4 regions of the Kocuria palustris genome follow, and region 4 is predicted to be linked to each of the others. Evidence: riboswitches for the same ligand, from Rfam matches in the RefSeq annotation. Region 4 holds a riboswitch; each other region holds the start of a gene.
What was found. Region 4 has a riboswitch for thiamine pyrophosphate ahead of thiM (hydroxyethylthiazole kinase). Riboswitches for the same ligand answer to the same signal wherever they lie in the genome.
Positions count from the first base shown of each region.

Region 1 (4,203 bases), 130 kb from region 4:
GTAGCCCAGGAGCGCGAAGCCGGCCTCGGCTCCCAGGCCCTGAATGAGTCCTGAGATGATCACTGTCGCCCCGAAGTGCGAGCCCAGCACCGCCTCGGCAGTGGCGGCGATGAGCTCGCAGAACAGCGCAGCGCCTGGACGGCGGATGATGAGGCCAGCCAGGGGTCCGGCGAGTACCCAGACTCCGCCGAAGAGACCGATGAGCGGCGGATAGGCGTTCGTCCACAGCTGGAAAACGGCCCAGCTGGCAGCCCAGGCCCAAAACACCAAACCGACTGCGAAACCGAGGACGGCGGTGATGACGATATCGACAACGCTCCACCGATGAGTCGATTGAGCCGACCCGGGTTGGTCACGAGTTGTGGGCGTACTGTTCTGCATGGATAGCCTCCTGAAGGGCAATGTGAGTGGCTGGAGCCCTCGACCGCTCGCGGCATCTGCCGCTGCCGACATCAAAGGGTCACGATTTCCCAAGCCCGCTGCCCAGCGCGGGCCCCGGTGGTGCTGCGGATGGTGCACGTTGACACCGGAAGCAGCGTTGCTCTCGACGGGTCAGTGCTTGGGCCTTGTCAGACCCAGGTGCTCTCGTAACGTTGTGCCCTCGTACTGAGTCCGGAATCGTCCGCGGGCCTGCAGTTCGGGGATGACGTGGTGGACGAAGTCCTCGATCCCCTGCGGCAGGGACGGTGGCATGAGGTTGAAGCCATCCGCGCCGCCGGTGTCGAGCCAGAGTTCGATCTCATCGGCGATCGTCTCCGGGGCGCCGACCATCGTGCAGTGTCCGCCACCGGCGGCAAGCCGGCCCAGTAGCTCGCGCACGCTCGGCTGCTCGGTCTCGACGATGCGCAAGATTGTGGCGTATCGCCCCTTGGGGCCGGTGAAGGCCTCCAGCGGGGGTAGGGGCGGTACCGGGGCGTCGAGGTCCCAGGCGGATGCGTCCTGTCCGATGAAGGTGCTCAACTGCCGCAGAGAGCTCTCCGTCGGCAGGAGGACGTCGAGTTCTCGTTGCCGGGCCCGTGCCTCGTCCATGGTCGATCCGACATAGGCCACCAGGCCGGGCATGACCGCCACCGTGTCCGGGTCACGGCCGGCACCTGTGATCCGGCGACGCACATCACTGCGGTACTCCCGTCCCGCCTGCACGTCATAGGCCACGGCATAGATGGCCTCGGCCCGGCGGGCGGCCAAGTCCCGTCCCTGCTCGGAGGCACCGGCCTGGAACAGCACCGGGTGTCCTTGCGGCGGGCGGGGCACATTGAGCGGACCACGCACATCGAAGTGCTCACCGGAATGATTCAGCTCCACGAGTCGGGAGCCGTCCACGTACCGGCCTGGTTGCCCATCGGGTGCCTCTGCGCGTTCGATGAGGATGGAGTCCTCTGGCCACGAGTCCCATAGCCGCAGGACGACGTCGACGAACTCCTCGGCCCGGGCGTAGCGAGTCGCGTGATCGGGCATGCGGGGCATGCTGTGGTTCTGCGCCTCGGTATCGAACATTGAGGTCACCACGTTCCAGCCGATCCGCCCGCCCGAGATGTGATCGAGGCTCGCCAGCATCCGGGCGGCATGGAAAGGTGTGTAGAACGTGGCTGAGACCGTGCTGACCAGCCCGATCCGCTCAGTGGCCTGAGCCAATGCCGCCAGGAGTGTCAGCGGCTCGAGGTGCCACCTGGGACCATCACCGGCCGTGGCCGGTTCCAGTGAGTGGCCATCGGCGAAGAACACCGCGTCCAGCAAGCCGCGCTCGGCGACTCGTGCCAGCTCCTGGTAGTAAGCCACCTCCGTGAGTCGTTCGACCGACGACTCCGGTGCCCGCCAGGCCGCACTGTGATGGCCAACACCGTGGATGAACAGATTGAAGTGGGCCTGCTTGACTTCCACGGTGCTCACCCCTTGACGAGCCCGCCGTCAACGATGAGGTTCTGCCCCGTCACACCCCTGGCCCACGGGGAGGCGAAGAACACCACCGGGTCGGCGAGCTGTTCCGGCGTCGTCACCGCCCGCAGCGGGGTACCTGCGGCGATGCCTTCGAAGACCGCCTCAGGCGTCGCAGACGAAGCGTCCGTGGTCTGCAGCAGGCCACCGGAGACCATGTTCACGGTGATGCCTTGCGGGCCGAGATCATCAGCGAAGGTCCGGGTCAGAGACAGCAGCGCGGCTTTCGCCGCGGTGTAGTCGTGGTAGGGAACGACCGGGTGCTGGAAAAGATTCGTACCAATGTTGACGATCCGGCCGAAGCCTGCCTCGACCATGCCGGGAAGCGTTGCCTGGATGACGTTGAGAGGTCCCTGCACGGAACCGGTGAACTGTGCGGTGATCTCCTCGTAGGAGATCTGGTCCGCGTGGGAGCGGGCATCGCCGTTGAAGGAGAAGTCGGCCAGGGCGTTGTTGACGACCGTGGTGAACCGCCCGCCAAGGTGATCGGCTGCCTCAGCGACGAGCGCGTCGACCTGGGCACGGTCGCGGACATCAGCCCGGATCGCGATCGCCTGTCCAGGGTGGCCGGCGGCGAGGTCCTCCGCGGCCTCCTGGGATGCGTGGTAGTTGATCACCACCCGCGCACCCTGGGCCAGGAACGCGCGAGTGATCGTAGCTCCGAGTCCGCGGGCCCCTCCGGTGACGAGGACGATCTGCTCGGTGAGGGGGAGAATAGTGTGTGCCATGTGTATGCCTCTCGATGTCGAGGCGAAGGCAACCCGTGCGCGCCAGAAGGGGGCGAAGCCCCTCTCATGGTGCGCCGACACCGCCAACGTTGTCGGCGGGTGCAAGTACGGACATTCCCTTCGCCAGTGCTAACTGGATCAGGTTCAACGGGTGTCATCTCAGCCGACCGCGTCCCATGCTCGAAAGCTGGAACGGGCGGCACCCCGTGTCGCACGACCATCACATCACGGAAGCCACCCTCTCCACAAGTCGGTCTCGGCCCCCGGTTTGTTGTCACTGGAAGCAATGTCACAGAACACCGGAAATCAATCATGGCTATCCGACAATTGGGCATTCTGGCTTCTCGTTTTGCTTGTCTTATTTTGGACGCTCTTGTTGCTCGCGCTCCAGCTCGAGCGCGGTTTCGGCAATAGCGCGGACGTCGAATGTTTGCGCCACCGGTATCGCATCCATTTCCTCGAGAGTGAACCACGCCGCCTCAAGCGCATCATCGCCCGAGACCGGTTCCCCCCGTTCCCATCGGCAGAGCACCGCGATCAGAACATAATGCAGATCGTGGTCGGCATCGATGACGTCGACAGCATCGAAGACATCACCGGGTGTGGCGTGCACTCCCGTTTCCTCGGCGAGTTCGCGCACGGTCGCGACGGTCAGGGTCTCACCGAGGTCGATCTTTCCCCCGGGGAATGCCCAGCGCCCAGCATCGGGCATATGGGCCCGACGGATGAGAAGGACTCGCCCTTCCCGGACCACTGCCGCCAGCGTCGCCGGTTTCGGATAGGAACGGCCGCATGTCATCTACCCAGCCCCGATCGTGGACTCGGAGGCCGCCGCGAAGTGGGCTGTGATCTGCATGAACGGTGGATGGTCGATGGGCGACTGCATGCCGACGTCCTCCACCGATTGTGCTCCGCGGTCGGTGACCTGGTCCACTGTGAAACCGGCCTCGTTCAGCACCGCCTCGTAGGTGCTGATGAACCAGTGCCGGTCGACAAGCTCGAGAACACCGGCGCCGGGGATCTGCAAGCTGACCCTGCGTTCGTCTCCGTCGCGGTAGCGTCTGCCGGGCTCGCCACTGCGGAAGGTCGGGAACGGTATTCCTGTGGCCGCCGGGTTGCTGTCGACGATGAAGAGCGTGCCGGTCGGCGTGAGCACTCGGGCGAGTTCACGGGCGATAGCTCTCAGTTCCTCGCGTGTGGGCACGTTGATGAACACGAAGCAGCACACGACCGCATCGAATGTGGCGTCAGGGTAGGGTACGTGGCCGCTGTCGATGGTGTGGAATCGCGCCGTCGGTTGCGGGGACTGCACCTGGGCGAGGGTGATCATGTCGGTGCTGATGTCGACACCGACGACCTGCGCTGCGGCCTCGGCGTCGAGGAGGCGTCGTGAGACTTTTCCGCTGCCGCACCCATAATCGAGCACGATCGCCTCTCGGCCGCAGGCGGTTTGGAGATCGTTGACGAGCGGGGTGTAGGCCAGTCGGGTTTCGACATAGTCGTCGTAGGCAGCGAACCCTGCTGATACTGCCGGAGTCGT
Region 1 covers NZ_JAFBCR010000001.1:2,755,188-2,759,390, forward strand. Annotated here, with positions in the region: gene JOE55_RS12310 (ECF transporter S component) at 1-381, opposite strand, end outside; gene JOE55_RS12315 (LLM class flavin-dependent oxidoreductase) at 553-1,881, opposite strand; gene JOE55_RS12320 (3-oxoacyl-ACP reductase) at 1,887-2,663, opposite strand; TPP riboswitch at 2,761-2,880, opposite strand; gene JOE55_RS12325 (NUDIX hydrolase) at 3,022-3,462, opposite strand; gene JOE55_RS12330 (class I SAM-dependent methyltransferase) at 3,463-4,203, opposite strand, start outside.
Region 1: linked by a shared signal. The riboswitch ahead of JOE55_RS12320 (3-oxoacyl-ACP reductase) and the one ahead of thiM (hydroxyethylthiazole kinase) in region 4 are both predicted to bind thiamine pyrophosphate.

Region 2 (4,203 bases), 1.3 Mb from region 4:
AGATCATCCTGACGCACGAGGTCTCCAACCTCGGTTCCGCCGGTGACGTGGTCGAGGTCAAGGACGGGTACGCCCGCAACTACCTCTTCCCCCGCGGCTTCGCGACCCAGTGGTCCAAGGGCGCCGAGCGCCAGATCGAGTCCATCAAGGCCGCTCGTGCGGCCCGTGAGCTCGCCTCGCTCGAGGACGCGCAGGCCCTGGCGGCCTCGCTGACCTCGGCCACCGTCACGGTCCCGGCCAAGGCCGGCGCCGAGGGCCGTCTGTTCGGCTCGATCAAGGCCGAGCAGGTCGCCGACGCCGTCAAGGCCGCCGGCCTGGGCGAGATCGACAAGCGCAAGGTCGAGATCCGCGAGCAGGTCCGCACCGTCGGCACCTACCAGGCCACCGTGCGCCTGCACGAGGACGTCAACGCGAACATCGAGTTCGAGGTCGTCCCCGCCTGATCCTTTGGGTGAGCCGTGCTGCACGGCACGCCTGACCGACGAGCCGTCGCCCCTTTCCGGGGCGGCGGCTCGTCGTCGTTGCCGGGCCTGTCGGGCGCCGGCGGGGGGCGGCTCTGCCCCTGACAGGTCACCGTTCGGCGGATGACGACGACGGCCCTGCGCAGCGACACAGGGCAGGCCCTGATGTGGTCCCTTGCGCGGTGATCTCGCATCTGTTCCCGGCCCTCGGGGCCCGGGCGCGGCGCGGATCTGCTGCGGGCGCATGACCCGTCCCCAGGACGGCCGACTTCTGCGCCGACCAGCACCGACGCCGGCGTCGTCTCCCGTGCTACGTTCCCGGCGGCGGCTACGCCGACCCGACTTCGGAATCCGCCAGGGCACAGCAGATCGTGCACGAAGAGGTCGGCGGGGAGGCGAGCCTCGTCGTCCTGGTCCGAGCCCCCGAAGGCTCCCAGGCAGCCGACTCCGCTGACGTGGGGGAGGAGATCGCCGCGGATCTGCGCGAGCACGACGGCATCGAGTCCGTCCATGCCTTCAGCGATCCCGGCATGAGCGACCCGCTGAGCTCTGAAGACGGCCGCACGGGCATGGTCGTCGCGCACATCGAGGGCACCTTGGCCGAGCAGACTGAGATCTCCACGGAGCTCGTGGACCAACTGAGCCAGGAGCGCGGCGACGGCACCGAGGTGCTGGTGGGCGGCTCCGCGCCCATGATCGCCTCGAACAGCCAGCAGGTGATCAAGGACCTGGGGCTGGCCGAGCACATCGCCGTGCCCATCACGCTGGTGCTCCTGCCGGCGGTGCTGGGCGTGGTGACGCTCGTGTTCCAGCACGGCTGGCTCTCCGGGTTCCTGGGCTTCACGCGGGGCCCGCTGGACATGTCCATGCCCGTGCTGCTGTTCTGCATCGCCTTCGGGCTGTCGGTGGACTTCGAGCTGTTCCTGATCGGGCGCATGAAGGAGTTGTGGGAGCAGACGGGCAGCAACCGCATGGCGGTCGTGGAGGGGCTCGCGCACACCGGGCGCATCAACACACTCGCGGCGCTGGTGCTCTCGGTGTCGTTCGCGGCCTTCGGGACGAGCCAGGTGAGCTTCATGCAGCTGTTCGGCCTGGGTACGGCGTTCGCGATCCTGCTCGATGCGACCCTGGTGCGCGGCGTCCTGGTGCCCGCGTTCATGCGGATCGCCGGGCGGGCCAACTGGTGGGCACCGGCCCCGCTGCGGTGGGTGCACGATCGGATCGGGCTGGCGGAGGCCCCCGAGGATCCGCATACGGGCCCCTTGGCGCGGCGCGAGCCGGAGGAGTTCGGGGATCACATCACGCCGCCGTCGGCCCGACGACGCCGCGGTCGCCACGTGGCCGACACGGCGCCGCGGCACCGGAAGGGACCGTGGTGAGGGTCCCGTCAGTCGGTCCGCGCTCTCAGCGCGGGATGGTCTCCGACTGATCCTGAGTCAGGGCCTGATCGAAGAACGCCAGCTCGTGGCGGCAGCCTGCCAGATAGGCCCGCTGTGCTGCCGCACGGCCTGATTCCGAGCTCTGTGCGAGCTCCCGCTCGACGCGCTCCAGGGCTGCAGCGGTTGCAGCCACGAAGTCGGGATCGCGGTAGGTCTCCAGCCATGCGGCATACGGGTGATCCGGCTCCACGGACGGCAGACAGGCTCCGACCTGGGCGTAGAGCCAGAAGCAGGGGAGCACTGCAGCAGCGCCGACAGCTCGGTCCTGTCCCAGGGCGGCGGCCAGCAGGAAGTCCGTGTAGGCCGCGGTGACGGTGCTGGCGGGCTCGTCGGCGGCCTCCGGACGGGCGGCCATCCAGGTGCGGTGCAGCTGGGCCTCCTCCGTGAGGCAGCCGACCGAGGCCTGTGCCCACGCGAGCTGGTCCGGGGCGTGATCGCAGCGTGCGGACAGAGCCGCCAGGGCCCGGGCGTAGCCGGCCAGATACAGGGCGTCCTGGGCGAGGTAGAACGTGAACCGCGCGTCGTCAAGGGTTCCGTCCAGCAGGGCGCGCACGAATCTCGAGTCCTGGATCTCGGCTGCCGTCTGCGCGCCGTCATCCCACAGCGACTGCGTCCATGGACCGGCCGCTTCGACGGCGGGCTGGGGGGCGATGTTCGAGGTGGAGTTCATCAAGGGGACATCCCTTCGCCAGTGCGAGCTGGAGCAGGTTCCACGGGTCTGATCTCAGCGCCGGCGGCGCACCCCGTGTCCGCAGCCCACTATAGGCGGCAGGATCGGATGCCGACAGGGCGGTAGCCGGTTCCGCTGCGAGAGACGAGACCTGCTCATATTGCACATTCGACATATGAGCAGGTCAGGCGGCCTATGGGTCCTCCGAGAGCTCGGTGAGCCCGTCAGGAGCCGTCGTGGCCCTTGAGAAGGCTCGCGAAGTCCGTGACCGGACCCAGGTCCACGCCGCTGCGACGTGGCGCCCGCGCGGGCTCGGTGGGCAGGAAGCCCTCCACCCCAGCGGACTCGGCCACCAGTGCCGTCGCCATCTCGGAGGCGGCTCGAGCGATCCGCGACTCCAGGCCTCCGGTGTCCCCGGAGCCGAAGTCATCGGTCGCGGCGAACACGCCCGTGGGCAGCACGACCGCCCGCGAGTAGGAGAACAGCGGGCGCAGCGCGTGGTCCAGGACCAGGCTGTGGCGCGGGGTGCCGGCCGTCGCGGCGATGAGCACCGGGAGGTCGATCAGCGCTTCGTCGTCGAGGACGTCGAAGAACATCTTGAACAGCCCCGAGTAGGAGGCCCGGAAGATCGGCGTGACCGCCACCAGCCCGTCGGCCTGGGCGACCAGGCGCTTGACCTCGTCGAGCTGCGGATCGGGCAGCCCGCCCGTGGTCATGGCCTGCGCCAGCGGCAGGGCCAGGTCCCGCAGCTCCACGTGGTGGACCTCCAGGGCCTCGCCCCGGGCGCCGACCCGGGACTCGACGGCCTGGGCGATCCGGTCCGCCAGCAGGCGGGTGGACGACGGCGAGGACAGCCCCGCCGAGACGACGACGAGCTGACGGGTCATCGCTGCTCATCCTCCTTCTGCTCGTCTTGCGGCTGCGCGTTGATGACCTGGCGGTGCTTGGAGTCCGGACCCTGGGCGCGCAGGGTCTCGTGGGTGGGCGGGTCTGAGGGCACGTGCGCCGGGCGACGTGCCTCGAAGCCCTCGCGCAGGCGCGGGGCGATCTCCCGGCCGAGGATCTCGATCTGCTCCAGGACCACCTCCTCGGGCAGGCCGGCGTGATCCAGCAGGAACATCTGGCGCTGGTAGTCGCCCACCTGATCCGCGTAGCCCAGGTAGCGCTCCACGATCTGATCCGGGGTGCCGACCGTCAGCGGGGTCATCCGCGAGAAGTCCTCGAGCGACGGGCCGTGGCCGTAGACCGGCGCGTCGTCGAAGTACGGGCGGAAGACCCGCTTGGCCTCGGCCTCTGTCTCAGCGGCGAAGATCTGGCCGCCCAGGCCCACGATTGCCTGGTCGGCGGCGCCGTGGCCGTAGTGCTCGAAGCGCTGGCGGTAGAGGTTCACCATCGAGGCGGTGTGCTCGATGTTCCAGAAGATGTGGTTGTGGAAGAAGCCGTCGCCGTAATAGGCGGCCTGCTCCGCGATCTCCGGGGAGCGGATCGAGCCGTGCCACACGAAGGGCGGGGTGTCATCCAGCGGCCACGGGGTGGAGGTGTAGCTGTTGAGCGGGGTGCGGAACTTGCCCTGCCAGTTCACGACCCCCTCGCGCCACAGCTTGCGCAGCAGGTGGTAGTTCTCGATGGCCAG
Region 2 covers NZ_JAFBCR010000001.1:1,624,287-1,628,489, reverse strand. Annotated here, with positions in the region: gene rplI (50S ribosomal protein L9) at 1-443, shown strand, start outside; partial or broken gene JOE55_RS07245 (MMPL family transporter) at 818-1,840, shown strand; gene JOE55_RS07240 (thiaminase II/PqqC family protein) at 1,866-2,570, opposite strand; TPP riboswitch at 2,564-2,656, opposite strand; gene JOE55_RS07235 (FMN reductase) at 2,795-3,457, opposite strand; gene JOE55_RS07230 (LLM class flavin-dependent oxidoreductase) at 3,454-4,203, opposite strand, start outside.
Region 2: linked by a shared signal. The riboswitch ahead of JOE55_RS07240 (thiaminase II/PqqC family protein) and the one ahead of thiM (hydroxyethylthiazole kinase) in region 4 are both predicted to bind thiamine pyrophosphate.

Region 3 (4,203 bases), 130 kb from region 4:
TATCGCCGGGCGGGGTTGGTCAGGCGCGCGGTGAAGCCGATGATTTCGCGTTCGTCCTGCCCACGGGGACTGTTCTGGTATTCGAACCCGGTGTAGACCTGTCGCAGTGAATCCAGGTAGAGCGTGTGGAGGTCGGGATACTCAGGCTTCACTGACGGCTCCTCCCTGCACGCGCTCGATCGCAGCGAGGATGCGTGGCGCGGTGGGCTGCTCGGGATCGATGATGATCTTCTCAACGTCGGCGACCGCTGGGAGGCCCCGGACGAGGAACGCGTACTCAGCTCCCTCTTCGAGGAGCAAGACGACGGGCTTCTTCCAGGCTGAGGCCCACCCGATCTCGATGTGCGTGCCCGGGGACGCGGGTGCGCCGGGGAACGCGACGAAGACGTCACAGGCGGCGATCTCCGTGTAGTCGATGATTGTGCACTCGCTGGGTTCCATGAACTCACGACCCCAGCCCTCTCTGCGGTGGGCGCAGTGCACATCCCACCCCTGGCCTTCGAAGAAGTCGATGATCGAGGTGTACTTGTCGATCTCGGCATCGCCCATCACATGGGTGTCAGCATCGACGAGAGCTTTGAACGGGCCGGCGAGAAACATCTTTCGCGTCATAGTCACGGCTCCTTTCATGAGTCGATGTGGTTGGCCCCCGATCGCGCGGAACGAGAAGGGGTTGTTCTGCATCCCTACCCGCGCGGCCAGAACTGGTGGAAATGGTGCAAAGGACCATGACCTTGGCCGACGTTGAGGCGGTCGCTGGCAACCAGAGCGTCTTGCAGGTAGGTCTTCGCCTGGTCCACACTTTCGGGCACCGAGTGGCCGGGCAACAGCGCAGTGATTGCCGACGACAAGGTGCAACCGGTGCCGTGGTCGTTGAGGGTCTCGACCCGGGGAGACGAGTAGGTGGAGACGCCGTCGGGGCCGGCAAGGTAGTCGACACTGACCGTCTCGCTCGTGAGGTGCCCGCCTTTGAGCAAAGCCCACTGACAGCTCAGTCCACGCAGCTGGGTGGCCTGGTCCTCCATCTGCCCCAGATTAGTGACATCCTCGGTATCGAGGAGCACGGCGGCTTCGGGAAGATTCGGGGTGATGACCGTGGCCAGCGGCACGAGGGTGTCCCGGATGGCAGCCACCGCATCGTCGTCTAACAGCCTGTCGCCACTCTTGGCGACCATCACCGGATCCAGGACCACGGTCTCAGCTTCGTGGTGGTGCAGGCGCTCGGCGATGACCTCGGCGATGGCGGCGTTGGCGACCATACCGATCTTCACCGCGTCGACACGCACATCGTCGAACACTGCATCGATCTGCTCACCAACGAATGACGGATCAAGGGGCACGAACGAGCGCACACCGCGCGTGTTCTGCGCCACGACCGCAGTGATCGCGGCCATGCCGTAGGCGCCCATCGCTGAGAAGGCTTTGAGATCGGCGTGGATGCCTGCCCCACCGGTGGGGTCGGTTCCCGCGATGGACAGGACGTTCTTGACCGTCATGCGCACACTTCCTTCTGCTGCCGTGTGGCGGCGTACCGAGCGACCTCGGCGACATCCTTGCTCAGGGTCAGCCGGGCTTCGTCGACTTCGTCGAGGGCGAACCAGCGTGCTTCGAGGGCATCGTCGCCAGCGTGGGGTTGCCCCGAGCGCCACCGGCAGAGCACGGCGACGAGCACGAAATGACTGACTAATGGTCTGTTCTCGTCGCGGCTGAACGCGTCAAGGCAGGTCAAGACACCGGTGGCCTCACTGATGATGCTGGTTTCTTCACTGAGTTCGCGTTCGGCGGCTTGGGCGATTGTTTCTCCGAATTCGATCTTCCCGCCCGGGAATCCCCAGAATCCTGCATCGGGAGGGTTCGCACGTCGCGCCAAGAGGACATGGTCGTCTTTGATGAGGACAGAAATGACCGCGACCCTTGGGTGCGCGTCAAATGAGGAAGTGTCAGGAACGACAACAGCATGAGACACTGTGACCTCCTAGCGTGGAGGCCAGCGAAGGAAAGAAGCCCTGCTAGACCAGTCCCTTCGCCGGCATGGTCCGGATCAGGTTCTAGGGTCACCACGCTGACAACGTCCAGTGGTATCTCAGCCCCTTGACGGGACACCCCTCGGTACGACCCGAATCTACCAGAACGCCGTCACAGACACACCCTGCGCGGATAGACTGCCGCCGGATACTGGTGTTGGGATCGCCTGCGCACCCATCCAGTGACGCGACTGCGCCTGATGGAGCAAGTCCCCGCCCCACGGGTGGATCCACTGGTAGGTGTCGGTACTGGACGGTAGACCGGAAGGTGTCGGTCGAGCATGAAGGAGGACTGGTCATGGCGACGACGAAGGCCTTGTCACAGGCCGAGATCGACCGGCTCGAAGCGCAGGTCACTGCTGGCCAGCGGATGGCTGGCGGAGAGGAGTCCGACGCCGACCGCGCCCTGGATCGCAAGGTGCTGGCCGGTGAGATGCCCGGCGATGACGCCATCGCCATCGCCGTCCGGCTGGCGCAGATCGACGCGAAGTACGGCATCACCCGGTAGCACGCCGCAGGCCAGGGTCGCGGGTGGGGGTGGACGGTGATGCCGGATCATTGCACAGATCCCGGCACCGAGGTGCTCGTCAACATCCCCGGCTACACCGATCCGGCAGCGTGGAAGGAAGCCGAGACCGCCGTCACCGGCCTTCGTGCCCGCGAGCTGGCCCGCACCCCGATCATCGGCGACTTTGACCTGCCACCTTTGCAGGCTATCCACGCCGCCTGGTCGAGGGCTTCTACACCTGGGGCGGCCGCCTGCGGGATACGAACACCGGCCCCGGTGGGACCGGCATCGCGCACTGTCTGCCCGAGTTCATCCCCGACGAGGCCGTCCGCGTGTTCGGTGTCCTCGCGAAGATGGATCACCTTCGCGGTCGGGACCGGGCCGGGCTCTCCGAGGGCCTGGCCTGGGCGTGGGGAGAGACGACAGCGATCCGCCCCTTCCGTGAGTGAACACGAGGAGCCAGTTCACGTTGTTCAACCAGCTCGCGGTCGAGGCCGGATGGGTCCTCGACTGGAACCAGATCGACCCGCACGTCTTCGCCCACGCCCGCACCGTCGCGATCTACCGCGATCCCGACGGCCTCGACGCATTGCTCTACCCGGCGCTGGTTCCGGCCGCTTCCAGCCCTGAGCGTAAGGTCGCCGAGCGGATGGAACAAGTCGTGGCGAAGTTCGCCCGGCCCCGCCCTCCACGTAAGATGGATGCCCTGGATCACGAGCTGCACGCGGCGTTGCAGCGGCGAGCATACCGCCTCGCCCCTGACCCGCCGTTCGGTCCGCCACACCAGGGGCCGGGGCTACACGACCGAGGGGTCGGGCTATGAACACTCCACGTATCGCCACCGCCGCGCGGAATGAGACCAGCGTGCGGGCGGCCCGGTCACACTGGGTCGAGGAGAACGGGCCCGCAAAATGTGCGAACCCCTCGATGCCCTCGGAGCACCGTACGAACGGAACAAAACCGCAGGAACAGTTAAACGGTCGAAGAAGCTACACGCTCAACGCCCAGCACCACCCGAACTGGTTAGCAAACCGAGCCGTGACGGAGAGGCAGAAACATGGACGGTACGCGATCTAGAGGCCGCGTGCTGGCCGGTCTCTGCGGGGAGCACTCCGGGTGAGGTACTGCTCGTCGACGAGTTGCCGTTGGCGTTCCCCGAGTGCTGTCGCGCGGGCTTCGGTGGCGGCGCGTTTGATCTCGATGAGATCCACTGCCTGATCCCGTGGCGGGCGACGGAGCTCGGCGGCCTCAGCCCGCGCTTCCTCTGTCGACGCCCTCCACTTGGCCGCCTGCCTCCGGGGGCTGGTGCGTAAGTATCGGTCGGGGTCACGGCGGACGTTGTCCGCCCCGTGGAGCCGCGCCAGGAGTGCGAGTCGGTCGCGGCGATGACGCTCCTGCAACCCGGTACGCGCCTGCCGCGCCGCGACTACGGCCTCGTCGGCTTGCACCACTTCGGGAGCGTTCTCGGCTTGCTGGGCGGCGACACGGCCCGCCCACTCATGGAGGTCATCCGCGGGCCGCGGGAGAGTGCCCCACTCCGAGGACAGGCGACCGCGCAAGGCCTGTGTGTGCTCGTGGGCGGTGTCGTGCTCGCGTTGCGCACGCCGCTTGCCGAACCATCCCGCCGTTGCCAGTCGTCCGGCCGCCTGGGCTTCCTCGGCCAAGGCGGCG
Region 3 covers NZ_JAFBCR010000001.1:2,760,258-2,764,460, forward strand. Annotated here, with positions in the region: gene JOE55_RS12335 (thymidylate synthase) at 1-152, opposite strand, end outside; gene JOE55_RS12340 (nucleoside 2-deoxyribosyltransferase) at 142-612, opposite strand; gene thiD (bifunctional hydroxymethylpyrimidine kinase/phosphomethylpyrimidine kinase) at 687-1,496, opposite strand; gene JOE55_RS12350 (NUDIX hydrolase) at 1,493-1,966, opposite strand; TPP riboswitch at 2,001-2,117, opposite strand; gene JOE55_RS12355 (hypothetical protein) at 2,323-2,532, shown strand; gene JOE55_RS12360 (hypothetical protein) at 3,002-3,355, shown strand; gene mobF (MobF family relaxase) at 3,606-4,203, opposite strand, start outside.
Region 3: linked by a shared signal. The riboswitch ahead of JOE55_RS12350 (NUDIX hydrolase) and the one ahead of thiM (hydroxyethylthiazole kinase) in region 4 are both predicted to bind thiamine pyrophosphate.

Region 4 (4,203 bases):
CACCGGCCTGCTCGAGGTCTTCTCGGAGGACTGCGAGGCCTGCGACGGCCGCGGCGTGGTCGTCCACGATCACCCGCTCAAGGGCCGCAGCTCGGGCTCCTCGGACAACCGGCAGGGTCGCAACGACCGCAAGCGCAGCCGTCGTCTCCCGGGCGCTCAGGACGAGCAGGGTCCGCGCGCCGAGGATCCGGAGCAGGCCAAGCGCGCACAGGCCACCCGAAGCGCCCTGGCCGCGATCGCCTCGGCCAGCGGCCACGACACCGACTCCTCCGCCTCGGCAGGAGAGCGGACGGAGGCAGCCTCTGCGAGCGAGCCCGCCGGGGACCAGGAGTCCCAGGGCCAGCGCCCGCAGGAGTCCCAGGACTCCCGCGAGAGCGGCAAGCGTCGTCGCAAGCGCCGCGGCAAGCGCTCGCGCGGCCGCGGTCAGGACGGCCAGGCCCCGCAGGACCAGGACGATCAGGACCGCAGCGACCAGGCCCAGAGCGACCGGCAGGACTCCCCGCAGGCCGATCCGGCGCAGGGCCAGGACACCGGCGCCCAGGCAGAGCAGGGCCGCGGTGAGTCGGACGGCCGCTCCGGGCAGCGCCGGCAGCGCGGTGAGCGCTCCTCCGGCCGTGGCGGCCGCGGCCGGTCCGAGGCGCAGTCCGGGACCCGCTCCGAGGACGAGACCCGCTCCCTGATCGAGGCGCGCATCCGTGCGGCCTCCGGCGAGGCTCCCGAGGCGAGCGCCCCGCGCGAGGACGCGGCGGATCAGTCGGCCCCAGAGAAGGAAACCGACGGCGAGGCCACGCCGCGAGAGGCATCGGAGCCGAAGCGCCGGGACGCCGCTCAGGGCGCCCAGGGACGACGTGAGCGGCGATCGCGCACGGCGCGAGCCGAGTCGCAGGAGGCGGCCCAGGGTGCTTCCCAGGGCGAGCAGGCGGCAGCCGCTCAGCAGAAGCGTCGCAGCCGCACCGCGGCCGCTGCCCAGGCGGCGCCGGAGCCGGTCCAGGCCCCGGCCGCACCGACGGCCCCGGCCGCTCAGGGCACGGCGACGGTGCGCGATGCGGACGCGGAGCAGGCCGCCCCGGTGCGCCAGCGGGCGCGTCGCTCGCGTCGTGCGGCTGCTCCGGCGGGCACGCCCGAGGCCCCGCAGTCGGCTCCTGCGGCTCCGGCCGCCTCGGCGACCGTGACCGCAGGCAGCGCCTCGGTGGTCTCGACCTCCGAGGGAGCCTCGCAGGTGACGATCAACGGCGAGGTCATCGAGCTGCCGCAGGGCCAGAGCGCCGCCGAGGCGCTGGGCGCCGGGGGCTCGTCCGGCTCGCAGCTCGAGTCGCTGGCCAGCTCGCTGGGCGAGCGCGAGCCCGGTGCCGCCGGTCCGCGCCGTCGCCCGCGCCGCTCGCGCCGCGCCAGCGCCCCGGAGGCCGCACCCCAGGCGGGTCCGGCGCAGGATGGCGGGGACGCCTCGCAGGGTGAGCGCGGGCGCTCCTGAGCGCAGTCGGCGCCGGTGATCGGCCGGCGCCGATGGGACGACCCGATCGCATGACGGCCGTCTCCCCGAGAAGGGGAGGCGGCCGTCGTCGTCTTCGCCCGGGCAGCCGGATCATGCGTAGACTGAGCAGGCACGACACGGGGTGCCGCCCGAGCAGGCGGCTGAGAGCACACCCGTCGAACCTGAACTAGTTCGCACTAGCGGAGGGATTGTCGCCATGACGCACAGTCGCACCCTGAATCCATCGCACGACGCCTCCGGGCCGGTCTCGGCCCGGATGGCCCAGCTGCTCGAGCAGCTGCGCAGCACGCGCCCCCTGGTGCAGTGCCTGACCAACACGGTGGTCTCCAACTTCACCGCCAACGCCCTGCTGGCCCTCGGCGCCGCTCCGGCCATGACGGACATCCAGGGGGAGGCCGGGCCGTTCGCCGAGATCGCCGACGGCATGCTGATCAATCTGGGCACTCCCGATCCCGAGCAGCGCGGCGCCATGCGCGAGGCCGCTGCCGCCCGGCAGGCCGGAGGCCGACCCTGGGTGCTGGACCCGGTGGCGATCGGCTCGCTGCCGATCCGCACCGCCCTTGCCGCCGAGCTGCTGGAGTCCCGTCCCGCGGTGATCCGCGGCAACCCGTCGGAGGTCCTGGCTCTGACCGGAGGGGCCGGGGGCCGCGGCATCGACACGACGGATGCCCCGGAGGCCGCGGTGCAGGCCGCCCGGCAGCTCGTGTCGACCGGTTGCGCCGATGCCGTGGCCATCTCCGGGCCCGTCGATCTGATCGTCTCCGCATCGGGGACGCTGCGCGTGCCGCACGGTCACGAGCTGCTGACCCAGGTGGTGGGCGGAGGGTGCGCCCTGGGCTCCGTGATCGCGGCCTTCGCCGCCGTCGCGCAGGACCCCGCCGACGCCGCCGCGGCCGGGAGCCTGGTCTGGGGACTGGCGGCCGAGGACGCCGCCGATCGCTGCCAGGGCCCGGGGTCCTTCGCCGTGCATCTGCTCGACGCCCTGGCCGGGCTGCGCCCCGAGGACGTCGCCGAACGGTGCCGCGTCGAGGCGGAGGCGGCCGGGGCCCCGAGCGCCGCGGACGGTGCCGCCGCCGGGGCGGGCCAGGCAGAGGAGGCCGGGCGATGAGCCCCCGATTCGACCCCGCCGCACTGTCGCTCTACCACGTCACCGACCCCCAGCTCAGCCGGCCTCGCAGCGTCCCCGAGGTCGCGCGGCTGGCTGTCGAGGGCGGGACGAGCATGATCCAGGTCCGGGCCAAGGATGCCTCCGGACGCGAGCTGCTCGAGCTGCTCGAGGCCGTCGTGTCGGCCGTCGACGGCGCGGCCCCGGTGGTCGTGGACGATCGCGTGGAGTGCCACCTGGCCGCACGCGCCCGGGGGATCGCCTGCGACGGCGTCCACATCGGCCAGTCGGATCTGCCTGCGGAGGACGCCCGTCGGCTGTGCGGCCCGGAGGCGATCATCGGCCTCTCCGCCGCCTCGGAGGCCGAGATCGCCGCCGCAGCGGCGCTGCCCCCGGCAACGGTGGACTATCTGGGCATCGGCGCGGTGCGGGCCACCGCCACCAAGCCCAACGCCCCGCAGCCGCTGGGCATCGACGGCTTCGCCCGGGCCCGAGCCCTGAGTGCCCTCCCGGCCGTGGCCATCGGCGGGATCCGGCCGGAGGACGTCGCGGGGCTGATGGCCGCAGGTGCCGACGGCGTGGCCGTGGTCTCCGGGATCTGCGCGGCTGCCGATCCGCGCCTGGCGGCGCAGACCTACCGACGGGAGATCCAGCGATGAGCACCATCAGCCCGCGCGCCGTCCCGCGCGTCCTGTCGATCGCCGGAACCGATCCCACCGGCGGAGCCGGAGTGCACGCGGATCTGAAGACCATCAGCGTCCTGGGCGGCTACGGCATGGGCGCGATCACCGCTGTCGTCTCCCAGAACACCTGCGGAGTGCGCTCGATCCACACACCGCCGCCGGAGGTGCTGAGGGATCAGCTGCTGGCCGTCTCCGACGACGTCGTCGTGGGTGCCGTGAAGATCGGCATGCTGGGCAGCGCCGGTGCCGTCGAGGTCGTGGGGCAGTGGCTGCAGGAGCAGAAGCCGCCGCTGTGCGTCATCGATCCCGTCATGGTCGCCACAGCCGGTGGGACCCTGCTGGAGTCCGAGGCGCTCGGCGCCGTCCTGGAGCTGCTGGGCTCCGCCGACCTGGTGACGCCGAATCTCACGGAGCTCGCCTCCCTGCTGGACCGGGCGCCGGCGCAGGAGTGGTCCGAGGCCCTTGAGCAGGGACGGCGGCTGGCCGATCGGCTGGGCGTGCTCGTGCTCGTCAAGGGCGGGCACCTGCCGGGGGAGCGCACCCCTGATGCGCTGGTCGGGCCAGGGCAGGAGGAGCCGGTGGCGCAGTGGGACGCAGCGCGGATCGACACGAGCTGCACCCACGGCACGGGCTGCTCCCTCTCGAGCGCGATCGCCGTGCTGGCGGCGCGCTCGGGGCGTCTCCCGGAGTCCGTGGAGGCGGCGCGGGGCTGGCTGCGCGGAGCGCTCGAGCATGCCGAGGAGCTCGAGGTGGGGCGGGGCAGCGGTCCGGTGCACCACGGGCACCACCTGGCACCGGCCCTGCGCGGGATGCTCGGGGGGTGATCCGGATGACGACTCGCGCGGGGGCGATGTCCTTGTCCGCAGCGGTGACGATGGAGTAATCTGCTTGCTCAGTGCCATGCCGCATGACCCCTCGCGACA
Region 4 covers NZ_JAFBCR010000001.1:2,888,648-2,892,850, forward strand. Annotated here, with positions in the region: gene JOE55_RS12920 (Rne/Rng family ribonuclease) at 1-1,471, shown strand, start outside; TPP riboswitch at 1,600-1,698, shown strand; gene thiM (hydroxyethylthiazole kinase) at 1,689-2,600, shown strand; gene thiE (thiamine phosphate synthase) at 2,597-3,256, shown strand; gene thiD (bifunctional hydroxymethylpyrimidine kinase/phosphomethylpyrimidine kinase) at 3,253-4,104, shown strand.